3 regions of the Streptomyces sp. NPDC098781 genome follow, and region 1 is predicted to be linked to each of the others. Evidence: riboswitches for the same ligand, from Rfam matches in the RefSeq annotation. Region 1 holds a riboswitch; each other region holds the start of a gene.

Region 1 (4,207 bases):
CCCTTCTGGCCGGCCGCCAGGTTGCGCCGGTAGAAGGCGTTGGACTCCTCGGCGGTGGAGAAGCCCGCGTACTGGCGGATCGTCCAGGGCTGGTTGACGTACATCGTCGGGTACGGGCCGCGCAGATACGGCGCCATGCCCGGGTACGTGCCGAGGAAGTCCAGGCCCTCCAGGTCACGGCCGGTGTACAGCGGCTTGACCGCGATGCCCTCCGGGGTCTCCCAGAAGGTCCCGTCGTTCCCGGCGGCCTTCTGCCACTCCTCGGCACCGGCGTCGGTCCTCGGCTCCCCGAGTTCGATCCCGGAGAAGTCGGGGATTCCCATCAGGACACTCCCATGCGGTCGAGGGTGGCGGACAGCACGGCGACGGCGTCACAGCCGGCGAAGACGTACGAGTCGACATCGTGGTGATTCCCGGGCCGCCCGGCGAGGAACACATGCGAGGCGCCGGCCGCCTTCAACCGGCCGGCCTCGGTCCGCGCCTGCTCCTCGTACACGGTGTCACTGGAGCACAGGCAGACCTCGGTGGCACCGCTCTCCTCGAACGTGCCCTCGGTGACCGGCTCGATGCCGCCCGCCTGGAAGAGGTTCGAGGCGAAGGTGAGGCGCGCGGTGTGGGCCGCCGCCGGGCCGAGCGCGGCCAGGAAGACCCGGGGCCGGGAGCCGGTGGCCGCCAGGTGGGCGTCGGAGCGGGCGCGCAGCGCCTCGTACGCCTCGTCGCGCCGCACCCGCGGAAGGCCACCGGAGAGAGGTGCGGGAGCGGGCTCGCGCTTGACGGGCTGCTCGGCGAGGTGGGGGAACTCGCTGACGCCGGTGATGGGTTCGCGGCGCTTGGCGAGCTTGCCGCTGCGCGCCTGCCAGGTGTCGGCGAGGTCCTGGCCGAGCTGTCCGGAGCGCAGCGCGGCCGCCTGTCCGCCGGCCTGCTCGATCCGCTGGAAGAACTCCCAGCCGGCGTGGGCGAGCTCGTCGGTCATCCGCTCCACGTACCAGGAGCCGCCCGCCGGGTCGATCACCCGGGCGAGGTGCGACTCCTCGATGAGGATGGTCGAGGTGTTGCGGGCGATGCGCCGCGCGAACGCGTCCGGCAGGCCGAGCGCGTGGTCGAAGGGCAGCACGGTCACGGAGTCGGCGCCGCCGACGCCGGCGGCCAGCGTGGCGACCGTCGTGCGCAGCATGTTCACCCAGGGGTCGCGGCGCGTCATCATCACCGGCGAGGTGACGGCGTGCTGCACCTGGGCGCTCGGTGCCCCGCACACCTCGGTGACCCGCGCCCACAGCCGGCGCGCGGCCCGCAGCTTGGCGACGGTCAGGAACTGGTCGGCGGTGGCGGCGTACCGGAACTCCAGCTGCGCGGCAGCCTGTTCGACCGTCAGCCCGGCCTCGGTCAGATCCCGCAGATAGGCGACACCGGTCGCCAGCGAGCTGCCCAGCTCCTGGGCCGCCGAGCCACCGGCCTCGTGGTACGGCAGCGCGTCCACGGTCAGGGCCCGCAGCCCCGGGTACTCCTGGGCGCACGCACGGGCCAGCGAGGCGACGGGCGCGAACGCCGAGGACTTTCCGGTACGTGCCTCGTGGCCGAGCGGATCGGCGCCGAGGTTGCCGCGCGCCGCCTCCTTGGCGACGCCCTTCTCCTCGTACAGCCGCAGCAGCTCGCGCGCGGCGGGCTCCACGTCGGCGCCCGCGTCGAGGACGACCGGGGCCAGGTCGAGGTAGACGCCCTCCAGGGCGCGGCCGAGCTCCGCCACCGGGATGCCGCCCTCGCCGAGGACCAGCCAGAGCGAGGTGACGCCGTTCTCCAGGTCGGCCAGCACCACGCCGTCGGTGAGCGCGGAGTGCCGCTGCCGGACGTCCCAGCCGCCGGCCGTGTTCCCCTCGGGGCGACTACCGCGGACGAACGGGGCGAACCCGGGCAGACCGGCGTCGGGCGCGGCGTCGTGCGCGCTGTACAGAGGGCGGGTGCGCAACCCGTCCTCCAGGGCGGTGGACAGGGCTTCTTCCGCGGCCGGGCCCGAGACTTCCTTGCCCGCCTTGCGCAGCACACCCTCCACCAGGTGTTGCCACTGCTCATGGGTCGCGTCAGGGAACTCGGCGGCCAGCGAGAGCCCGTCGTCAGGCAGGACCGTCATGCTCGGATGCTAGGCCAGATCATCAAAGGAGCAGCAGAGGGCACGGCTGTGACCTTGCCCTCTTCCAGATTGTGACCTGGGTCTCCGTCTCCCGTCGGCCCTGGCGGCGACCGGTCGAACGACCCCGCGACAAGGCGGGCTTGATAGCCTCGTCGGGCCAGTCGAGCCACACCCGAGGCCAGGGAATCCGGTGCGAATCCGGAACTGACGCGCAGCGGTGAGGGGGACGGGCGGGGCAACTGCCACTGGGAGACCGGGAAGGCGCCGCGGCCGGACGAACCCGAGTCCGAAGACCTGCTGGCACCTTGGCACCCCCGGGTGCCGAGGTCGTCCGTAGGCCAGGCTCCGCGTACGAGCCCAGACCCCGAGGAAAGCCCTTGCTCCGCACCCCCGCGCTTCTTCTGGCATCCGCCCTGCTCCTCACCGCCTGCGGTTCCTCCGGCGGCGACGACTCGAAGGCGGCGCAGACGTCCGCCGCCGGCTATCCCCGCACGATCGACAACTGCGGCCGGAAGGTCACCCTGAAGTCGGCGCCCCGGCGCGTGGTCTCCCTCAACCAGGGCACCACGGAGATCCTGCTCTCCCTCGGTCTCGCCGACCGTGTCGCCGGTACGGCGACCTGGACGGACCCGGTGATGAAGGGGCTGGAGAAGGCCAACGCCTCCGTGCCGCGGCTCGCGGACGACGCGCCCTCCTTCGAGAAGGTCCTGGACGCCGAACCCGACTTCGTCACCGCCTCCTTCGTCTCCACTCTCGGCAAGGGCGGCGTCGCCACCCGCGAGCAGTTCGAGAAGCTCGGCGTGCCCACCTACGTCTCGCCCTCCGACTGTTCCGCGGGCAAGGACAACGACAGCGGCGGAGACGGATCGCGCAGCAAGCCGCTCACCCTCGACGTCGTGTACGGCGAGATACGCGACCTGGCACGGGCCTTCGGCGTCGACGAGCGCGGCGAGAAGCTCGTCGCCGAGCTGAAGCGGCGGGTACGCGAGGCGACCGACGGTCTGGACGCCTCCGGTGTCTCCCTCATGTACTGGTTCGCCAACTCCCAGTCGCCCTACCTCGCGGGCTGCTGCGGCGCGCCCGGTGCCGTCACCCGTGCCGTGGGCGCCGAGAACACCTTCTCCGACACCCATGACGAATGGCCCCAGATCGGCTGGGAGACGGTCGCCGACCGGGACCCCGACGTCCTCGTGATCGGCGACCTCACCCGCAAGCAGCAGACCGCGGAGAGCGCCGCGGCCAAGATCCGCTTCCTGGAGACCAACCCGGCCACCCGCAACCTGACCGCGGTGAAGAAGAAGCGGTACGTCCTGCTCAGCGGGCAGGCGATGAACCCGTCCATCCGCACGATCGAAGGGATCGAGCAGGTCGCCGCCGGGCTGCGCGACTTCGGGCTCGGCAAGTGAGCGCCCGTACGCTGCTGTTGACCGGCGGCGGGTTCGCCGCGCTGCTCGCTTCGGTGGCCGTCGCGGTGACGATCGGGCCCGCCGACATCTCGACGGCGGACGTGTGGGCCGCGGTCGCCGCCCATCTCGGCCTAGGGGAGAGCACGTTGGCGCCGCTGCGGGACGGCATCGTGTGGAACCTGCGGATGCCGCGCACCCTGCTCGCCGCCGTGTGCGGGGCCGGGCTCGCCGTGTGCGGAGCGGTGATGCAGTCGCTGCTGCGCAATCCGCTGGCCGATCCGTTCGTGCTCGGGGTGTCCTCGGGAGCGTCCACGGGAGCCGTCGCCGTCGTCGTGCTGGGCGTGGGCGGGGGAGTGGTGTCGCTGTCGGCGGGCGCCTTCCTCGGCGCGCTGCTCTCCTTCGCGATGGTCCTGTTGCTCAGCCACTCGCTCGGCGGCAGCACGGACCGGGTGGTGCTGTCCGGGGTGGCCGCCATGCAGCTGTTCTCCGCGCTGACCTCGTTCATCGTGCTGACCTCCGCCGACGCCGAGACCACCCGGGGTGTGCTGTTCTGGCTGCTGGGCTCGCTCACCGGCGCCGACTGGGGACAGGTGCTGCTCTGCGCCGCCGTACTGGCCGTGGTTCTCGCCGTCTGCCTCGGACATGCCCGCACCCTGGACGCCTTCGCCTTCGGTGA
Region 2 (4,207 bases), on a different contig from region 1:
GGGTGAGGGACACCGAGCAGACCTTGAGCCCGCCGGCGCCGTCGTCCACGGTCAGCGCCAGCTTGGTCGCCGTACCGGAGGTGAAGGAGCCCTGGGCGACCCACTGCGGAGCGCCGGGGGTGACCGGTACGGGCGGGGCCGAGGTGAAACCGCCGCCCGCGAGGGCGCGCACCGCGTCGATGGAGGCGTACGCGGAGGGCTGGGTGTCGCTCGGCAGGTACTTGAAGCCTCCGCCGGGGTTGATCTGCTGTGCGATCAGGAAGTCCACGGGTGTCTTGCCCATAGAGGTGAGGAAGTCACCCGTCTGCGGGTTGATGCCGCAGGCGTTCAGGCCCGAGACCGCCCAGCCGTTGGAGTCGGTGTTGATGCCGAACATGGCGTTGAAGGCACCGCTGTTCGGCACCAGCTTGCTCTTCAGGAACGCCTTGGCCTGGACGATGTCGATGTCGGTGTTCGGCACCCCGGAGACGCACAGCGCCGCCATCGCCGCGCCGGTCATGTCCACATCGCTGGCGGCGGCCAGCTTGGCCGGGTCGCCCTCGGCCTTGGAGTAGTTCCAGCCGCCGTCGTCGTGCTGGTTGGCGCGGATGCGGGTGATCATCGCGTTCCGCAGCGTCTGGGGGATGCGGGTCTGGCCCGCCTGGGTCTTGGCGCCGTTCAACGCCAGAGCGGCGAACACCGTGCCGTTGAAGTTGGCGGAGGGGCCGAAGTAGCCGGGCTCGGCGGTCTGCCAGTAGCGGTAGACGTCGGCGACGAGATTGCGGGAGGCCGAGACCCGGGCCGGGTCGATACCGGTGGCGTAGGCGTTGAGGGTGGCCCGCTCGTAGTCGGTGACGACAGGCGAGGCCGACGGCCAGCTCGTGGTGGAGAGCAGGGTGCGGTAGACGGATCTCGCGTTCTTGCTGGTGTCGCCGCCCGGCGTGACGTCCACGGCGGCGGTCCCGGCCGCCGCGAAGGCGCTGAACGCCCATTCGTTGGACAGCCCCGCCCCCGCGTACGAACCGTCGGCGGCCTGGAGGGTCTTGAGGTAGGCGACGCCGTTGGTCTTCGCCGTGGCTATCTGTGCCGGGGTGGAGGTGGCCGATGCGGGCAGGGACGTCAGGACGAACGCGCTGAGCGCGGCGGACGCCACGAGTACGGGACGCCGAAGGGACGCGGGACGGGGCATGGACGGCTCCTGGGAATGAGGGACGTCGACCCCGAATCCCGTTGCCCGGACGGCGCGGCATCGGGAGCGGCCGCCGTCCGGGACGCGGGATGGCTTCCAAAGGTGCTTGCCGCCATGGGCATTCGGGCTCGGAACGGCCCCCGCCGTTCCACACCGTTGCGCGTCAGCCCCGGCCTCTCACCGGATTCCCCCATGTGGCAGCCCAGGACGCTACTCGACTCCCGCCACCGCCGCCAGAGTTGTCCCGGAAGCGCTCTTGCCACCCCTGTGCCTCTCCTTGACGCTGTCTGTGAACCATGTTCAAATCCGGCTGACATGCACGCGGTTCCAGGGGAAGCCGGTGAGATCCCGGCGCTGTCCCGCAACCGTGAGCCCGGCCTCGGCCGGGCGAGCCGGAACACCTGGCGCGTGCTCTCAGCAACGAACGCAAAGAACGCCGTCGCGGACTGCGGCGTGGTGCGACCAGCCGTCCCGGCGGGAGAACCCCCGCAGGTGACGGCCCTCACCCACGTCTCTTGCCGCGTCGGCCACACAGCGAGGGACCGGGGGCCGTAGTGGGGACGGACAGACACAGAACCGGACGTACGGGGACCAGACGCGGGCCGTTGACGGCGTTGCTGTCGGCACTGGCGCTGCTCGTGGGAACCGCGGTGACCTTCCTCACGGTCACCCCGGCCACGGCGGACCCGATCGGCGAGTGCACCGCCACCGAGGGCGCGATCGTCGCCGTCGACTTCGGACCGTTCGGCGGTGACGTGGTACGCGGCTGCGACACCACCCCGACCACCGGCTACGAGCTTCTCCACGAGGGCGGCTTCGGCACCACCGGCACCGAGCACGACGGCCCGGCCTTCATCTGCCGCATCGGCCACGGATCCTTCAACTCCGCTACGCAGTACCCGACTCCCGACCAGGAGTCCTGTGTCCTGACCCCGCCCGCCACGGCCTACTGGTCCTACTGGACCGCCGCTCCCGGCCAGGAGGAGTGGTCCTACAGCCAGTACGGCGCCATGGACCGCAAACTCCATGACGGCGACGTCGACGCCTGGGTGTTCGGCGGCACCGACGTGGGCGGCTCCACGGGCAAGCCGACCTTCAGCCCCGACGACGTCCGCGCGGACGGCGGCAGCGGCACCCCGGACCCCGGCACCCCCACCGGAGCACCCGGCGATGTGGACCTGGCCGGCGCGGCGACCTGGCTCAAGGGCCGTCTGACGGACGGGGAACGCGTCGTGGACGACGGCGCCGAGACCCCCAACTACCTGCTGACCACCGAGACCGCGTACGCCCTCGCCGCCGCCGAGGGCAAGGGCCCCGCCCTGGACAAGGTCACCGCCTTCCTCGCCGGCCACACCGGCTCCTACGCCTATCCGTCCGGCACCGACCAGGCCCCCGACGCCACCGCAGCGGCACGCCTGGCCCTGCTGGCGGAGATCACCGAGGGCGACCCGTCCGGCTTCGGCGGCCACGACCTCGTCGGCGATCTCGCGAAGAACGTCTGCGCGGCCGGCCCCGAATCCGGCTGTACCGCGAAGGGCGACTTCCGCAACGCCGCCTACACCGACGGCCAGGCGCTGTCCGTGCTGGCCCTACTGCGGGCCGGCAAGACGCCTCCGGCGGACGCCATAGACCGTCTGACCCAACTTCAGTGCACCGACGGCGGCGTCACCAGCGTCCTCATCCGCCCCGGCGAGAACTGCGACGGCGACCCGGCCACCACCGGCCTGGTCGCCCTGGTCCTGGGTGAGGCGGGCGGCCACGACGACGCCGTCGCGAAGGCACGCACCTATCTGACGAAGTCCCAGCGCGCGGACGGCGCCTTCACCGCCTACACGGGATCGACCGTGGGCAGCGTCGCCGCGACCGGCTACGCCGCCCAGGCCCTGCGCGCGCTCGGCGACAACGCCCGCGCCGACGCCGCGGTCGGCTGGCTGTCCCGGGAGCAACTCGACGACGGCGGCTTCGGATTCGAGGAAGGCGCCACGGATTCCTCTCTCTACCCGACGCCCCCCGCCGTCCTGGCCGGCGCCGGCACCGATCTGACCGCGCTGACCACCGAGGACCCCGAGCCGACCGACCCGCCGACGACCCACGACCCGAGCACACCGCCGGCCGACGGCGAGGGACCCGACCTCGAGAAGGGCGTCGCCTACCTCACCAGCGCCGCCAACCTCGAGCAGGGGCAGTACTACACCGCCGGGCCCGCCACCGGCCGAGCCGACTTCGGTCTGACCATCGACGGCGCCTACGCCCTCGCCGCGACCGGCCTGAACAACGCCAAGCTGCGCGGCATCGTCGACTTCCTCGACCGGGGCGGCAAGGACGGCGAGGGCCGCACCGTGCACGACTGGACCGGCGTCGGCACGCCCTACGCGGTCGGCGGGGCGGTCGGCAAGACCGCGCTGCTCGCCGAGGCCGTCGGCCGCGACCCGCGCGACTTCGGCGGCGAGGACGTGATCGCCGCCCTCGACAAGGCCGTATGCGCAGCTCCGAGTACCGCACCCGACCGCTCCTGCGCCGCGAAGGGCGCCTACACCTACGCGCCGTCCGTGTTCGCCCAGTCCCTGGCGATCATGGCGCAACTGCGCGCCGGTGAGGCGGCGGCGGCCAAGGAACCGATCGCCTACCTGCTGAGCCTCCAGCACGACAACGGCGCCTGGCCGAGCCTGATCCCGGCCACCGGCGACTCCGACGTGGACTCCACGGCGATCGCCGCGATGGCCGTCGACCTGGCCGGCGGTCACGAACAGGCCGTCGACAAGGCGCTCGACTGGATCGCCTCCAAGCAGCTGTCCGACGGTGGATTCCCGGGCGCCGCCGGCAACTCGACCAACTCGGCCGCCCTGGCCGTACAGGGCCTGTCACTGGACGCCACCGCCCACGCCGACGAGATCGCCGACGCACGCAAGTTCCTCGCCGCCCGGCAGAACCCCGACGGCGGCTTCGACGTGGCCGAGGAAGGCCAGCAGGGTTCCGACCTGCGGGCCTCCACCCAGGCGGTGGGCGGTGCCACCGGCATCTCCTTCGGTGAGCTGGAGC
Region 3 (4,207 bases), on a different contig from region 1:
CCGCTCACCGCTGCGGGGCAGTCCCGGACTTCCACCGGGTTCCCTCTTGCGACGCCGGACACAGGTATGTCCGGCGAACCACCAGCACCGCCAACACTACATCTAGAACGCGTCGAGCATGCGCATCCCAGATGTTGTGTTGTGGGAAAAACTTAGGTATACCTAAGTCCGGCTCGGCGGGGCCGGGACGCGCGTGGCGTCCCGGCCCACTGGGAGCCGCGGTCAGGAGGCGGGCAGTTCGCCCCGGACCGTGCGGGCGGCGGCGACCAGGTTCTCCAGGGAGGCCCGGGTCTCGGGCCAGCCGCGGGTCTTCAGGCCGCAGTCGGGGTTGACCCACAGCCGCTCGGCGGGGATGGCCTTCAGGCCCGTGCGCAGCAGGGTGGCCGCTTCCTCCGTGCTGGGGACGCGCGGGGAGTGGATGTCGTACACCCCGGGACCGGCCTCACGCGGGTAGCCGTGGGCGGCGAGTTCCCGGGCCACCTGCATGTGGGACCGGGCGGCCTCCAGGCTGATGACGTCGGCGTCGAGATCGTCGATGGCCTGGACGATGTCGCCGAACTCGGCGTAGCACATGTGCGTGTGGATCTGGGTGTCCGGCCGCACTCCGGCGGTGGTGAGACGGAAGGCCTCCGTCGCCCAGGCGAGGTACCCGGCGTGGTCCGCGGCGCGCAGCGGCAGCGTCTCGCGCAGGGCCGGCTCGTCGACCTGGATGACGGAGGTACCGGCCGTCTCCAGGTCGTTCACCTCGTCGCGCAGGGCGAGGGCGACCTGGCGGGCCGTCTCGCCGAGCGGCTGGTCGTCGCGGACGAAGGACCAGGCGAGCATCGTCACCGGGCCGGTGAGCATGCCCTTGACCGGACGGTCCGTGAGGGACTGGGCGTACGTCGTCCAGCGCACGGTCATCGGCTCGGGGCGGGAGATGTCGCCGGCCAGGATCGGCGGCCGGACGTACCGGGTGCCGTAGGACTGCACCCAGCCGTGCTGGGTGGCGAGGTAGCCGGTGAGCTGCTCGGCGAAGTACTGGACCATGTCGTTGCGTTCGGGCTCGCCATGGACCAGGACGTCGATGCCGGTCTTCTCCTGGAAGGAGATGACGTCCTGGATCTCCGCCTTGATGCGCTCCTCGTAGCCGGCGGTTTCGATGCGGCCGGCGCGCAGATCGGCGCGGGCGGCGCGCAGTTCGCCGGTCTGCGGGAAGGAACCGATGGTCGTGGTCGGCAGCAGGGGCAGGCCGAGGTGGGCGCGCTGGGCGGCGGCCCGTTCGGCGTACGGCTGCGACCGGCGGGCGTCCGCGTCGGTCACGGCCGCCGCACGGGCCCGGACCGCCGGGTCGTGGGTGATCGGGGAACCCGCGCGGGAGGCCAGGTCGGCCCGGTTGGCGGCGAGTTCGGCCGTGATCGCGTCGGTGCCCTGGGACAGGCCCTTGGCGAGCGTGACGATCTCGGCCGTCTTCTGCTCGGCGAACGCGAGCCAGCGCAGGATCTGTGGCTCGATGTCCCGCTCCAGGCCCGTGTCGAGCGGGACATGGAGGAGGGAGCAGGAGGCCGCGACATCGATCTGGTCGGCCAGACCCAGCAGGGTGCCGAGGGTGCTCAGGGACTTCGACAGGTCGTTGATCCAGATGTTGCGGCCGTTGACGACTCCGGCGACGAGCCGCTTGCCTGGCAGCCCGCCGACGGCGGCGAGCGCGTCGAGGTTGGCCGCGGCGGCCTCGGTGAAGTCCAGGGCGAGCCCGTCGACAGGGGCCTTCGCCAGAACGGGCAGGGCGTTGCCGAGCCGGTCGAAGTAGGAGGCGACCAGCAGCTTGGGCCGGTCGGCGAGGGCCCCGAGGTCACGGTAGGCGCGCTCGGCGGCGTTCAGTTCGGCCGGAGTGCGGTCCTGGACCAGGGCAGGCTCGTCCAGTTGCACCCACTCGGCGCCGGCCGCGCGCAGGTCGGCCAGGATCTCCGCGTACACCGGCAGCAGTCGGTCGAGCAGGGTGAGCGGCTCGAAGTCGGCCGCCACGCCGGGAGCGGGCTTGGCCAGCAGGAGGTAGGTGACCGGGCCGACCAGGACCGGGCGGGCGGCGAGGCCGAGTGCCACGGCCTCCTTGAGTTCCGCGACCTGCTTGGCGGAGTTCGCCGTGAACACCGTGTCCGGGCCCAACTCGGGGACCAGATAGTGGTAGTTGGTGTCGAACCACTTGGTCATTTCCAGCGGCGCGATGTCCTGGGTGCCGCGGGCCATGGCGAAGTAGCCGTCCAGGGCGTCGGCCTCGACGGCGGCGCGGTGGCGGTCGGGGATCGCGCCGAGCGCGACGCTGGTGTCCAGCACGTGGTCGTAGTAGGAGAAGTCGCCGGTCGGCACCTCGTGGATACCGGCGTCGGCGAGCTGCCGCCAGTTGGCGGAACGCAGGTCGGCGGCGGTGGAGTGGAGGGCGTCGGCGGTGACGCGCCCCTTCCAGTAGCCCTCGATGGCCTTCTTCAGTTCCCGGTTCGGGCCCTGGCGGGGGTAGCCGTACACGGTGGCCCGTGTTGCCGCGGCTGCGGACTTGCTGGTCACGGAGATCTCCTTCGCGAGATGAATCCCTGAGATCCCGGAGACGGGACGAGAACGCGAAGGGTGACGAACCGGACGGAACCGACCTCGCGCGGCACAGCGCGGTCGTTCGCCTGGTATGTACGCCGACCCGCCCTCGAGGTCACCGGATTGTCCGCGCGCGGAATGGTCCGCACACGGGCAGATGGCAGGTCTTCGGACTCGCGGGCACGCCCTCCTGACCGGAGGACACCTACTGGCCGTCGCTTCCCGGGCCCGTACGTCGGACCCAGTGCGTATGACGGCGGTCGTTCCCGCTCACCGCTGCGGGGCAGTCCCGGATTCCCACCGGGTTCCCTCTTACGACACCCCGTCTGGCGGACGGGGCGAACCAGCTGCACACATCAGCCTACGTGGTGTCGCCCCGCGAGGGAGAGGCGTCCAGGATCTGGAAGGCGATTCCGGAGGACTTCCGGGGCGAACGCAGAGGGCGGGAAGCGCCGCACTCGCGCTTCCCGCCCTTCCCCTGTGACACTGCCGGGACCCTCATCCCGGCGGCGGCGCGGGCCCCTCAGCCCGCGTCGTACCAGGCCCTCAGCCCTGGTCGTAGGTGTGGAACCCCCTGCCGGTCTTGCGGCCCAGCAGCCCCGCCTCGACCATCCGCTGGAGCAGCGGGGGAGCGGCGTAGAGAGGTTCCTTGAACTCGTCGTACAGCGACTCGGCGATGGACGCGACGGTGTCCAGCCCGATCAGGTCCGCGAGCTTCAGCGGGCCCATGGGGTGGGCGCAGCCCAGTTCCATGCCGGCGTCGATGTCGGCGGCGGTGGCGAAGCCGGACTCCGCCATCCGAATCGCGGACAGCAGGTACGGGACGAGCAGCGCGTTGACGACGAAGCCCGCCCGGTCCTGGGAACGGATCACGGTCTTGCCGAGGGTGCGGGTCGCGAAGTCCTCGACCGTGGCGGTGGTCGCGGCCGAGGTGTGCAGGGAGGTCACCACCTCCACGAGCGGCAGCACCGGGACGGGGTTGAAGAAGTGCAGGCCCACCACCCGGTCCGCGTGGCCCGTCGCCATGCCGAGGCGCATGATCGGCAGCGAGGAGGTGTTGGTGGCCAGCACGGCCGCCGGGTCCTCGACGATCTTGTCGAGGGCGGCGAAGACCTCTGTCTTGGCGTCCGGGTTCTCCACCACGGCCTCGACCACGAGCTGCCGGTCGGCCAGGTCGTCCAGGCTGCTGGTGAAGACGAGTCGGGCGAGGGCGTCGCCGGCGGCGTCCTGGGTCAGCTTGCCCCGTCGCACGGCACGGTCCAGGGAACCGGCGACCCGGTCCCGCGCGGCCCGGGCGGCGAACGCGTCGGCCTCGCACACCACGGTGTCGACCCCCGCCCGCGCGCACACCTCGGCGATCCCGGCCCCCATCTGTCCGCCGCCGACCACGCCGACGCGTCCGATGACCGTGCTCATGCCAGTGTCTCCGTCCGTCGCACGAGGTGCCGGGTGTAGGCGTCCGGTGTGAAGAAGAGCGGCAACTCGCCCGCGAGGGTGGTTCGTTCGAAGAGGGCGCGGATGTCGTCGAGTGGTGCCCACGGGTATTCGGCGCCCAGCGCGACGAGTTCGTCGTCCAGCAGGCGCAGCACCGTCTCCCGGTCGATCACGCGGTGCCGCAGCCACTGCCAGATCTGCACGCGGG

The links. Region 1 has a riboswitch for cobalamin ahead of ACIQWG_RS30015 (ABC transporter substrate-binding protein). Riboswitches for the same ligand answer to the same signal wherever they lie in the genome.
Region 2: it holds a riboswitch for cobalamin, as region 1 does, so the genes downstream of both, ACIQWG_RS00450 (prenyltransferase/squalene oxidase repeat-containing protein) here and ACIQWG_RS30015 (ABC transporter substrate-binding protein) in region 1, are expected to answer to the same signal.
Region 3: it holds a riboswitch for cobalamin, as region 1 does, so the genes downstream of both, metE (5-methyltetrahydropteroyltriglutamate--homocysteine S-methyltransferase) here and ACIQWG_RS30015 (ABC transporter substrate-binding protein) in region 1, are expected to answer to the same signal.

Annotation. Positions count from the first base shown of each region.
Region 1 is NZ_JBIWAK010000008.1:158,334-162,540, forward strand. Features, by position in the region: gene scpA (methylmalonyl-CoA mutase) at 1-323, opposite strand, end outside; gene ACIQWG_RS30010 (methylmalonyl-CoA mutase family protein) at 323-2,125, opposite strand; cobalamin riboswitch at 2,267-2,442, shown strand; gene ACIQWG_RS30015 (ABC transporter substrate-binding protein) at 2,503-3,531, shown strand; gene ACIQWG_RS30020 (FecCD family ABC transporter permease) at 3,528-4,207, shown strand, end outside.
Region 2 is NZ_JBIWAK010000001.1:86,909-91,115, forward strand. Features, by position in the region: gene ACIQWG_RS00445 (hypothetical protein) at 1-1,168, opposite strand, end outside; cobalamin riboswitch at 1,285-1,359, opposite strand; cobalamin riboswitch at 1,460-1,592, shown strand; gene ACIQWG_RS00450 (prenyltransferase/squalene oxidase repeat-containing protein) at 1,783-4,207, shown strand, end outside.
Region 3 is NZ_JBIWAK010000001.1:115,163-119,369, forward strand. Features, by position in the region: cobalamin riboswitch at 1-98, opposite strand, end outside; gene metE (5-methyltetrahydropteroyltriglutamate--homocysteine S-methyltransferase) at 223-2,541, opposite strand; cobalamin riboswitch at 2,707-2,928, opposite strand; gene ACIQWG_RS00565 (3-hydroxybutyryl-CoA dehydrogenase) at 3,112-3,981, opposite strand; gene aceB (malate synthase A) at 3,978-4,207, opposite strand, start outside.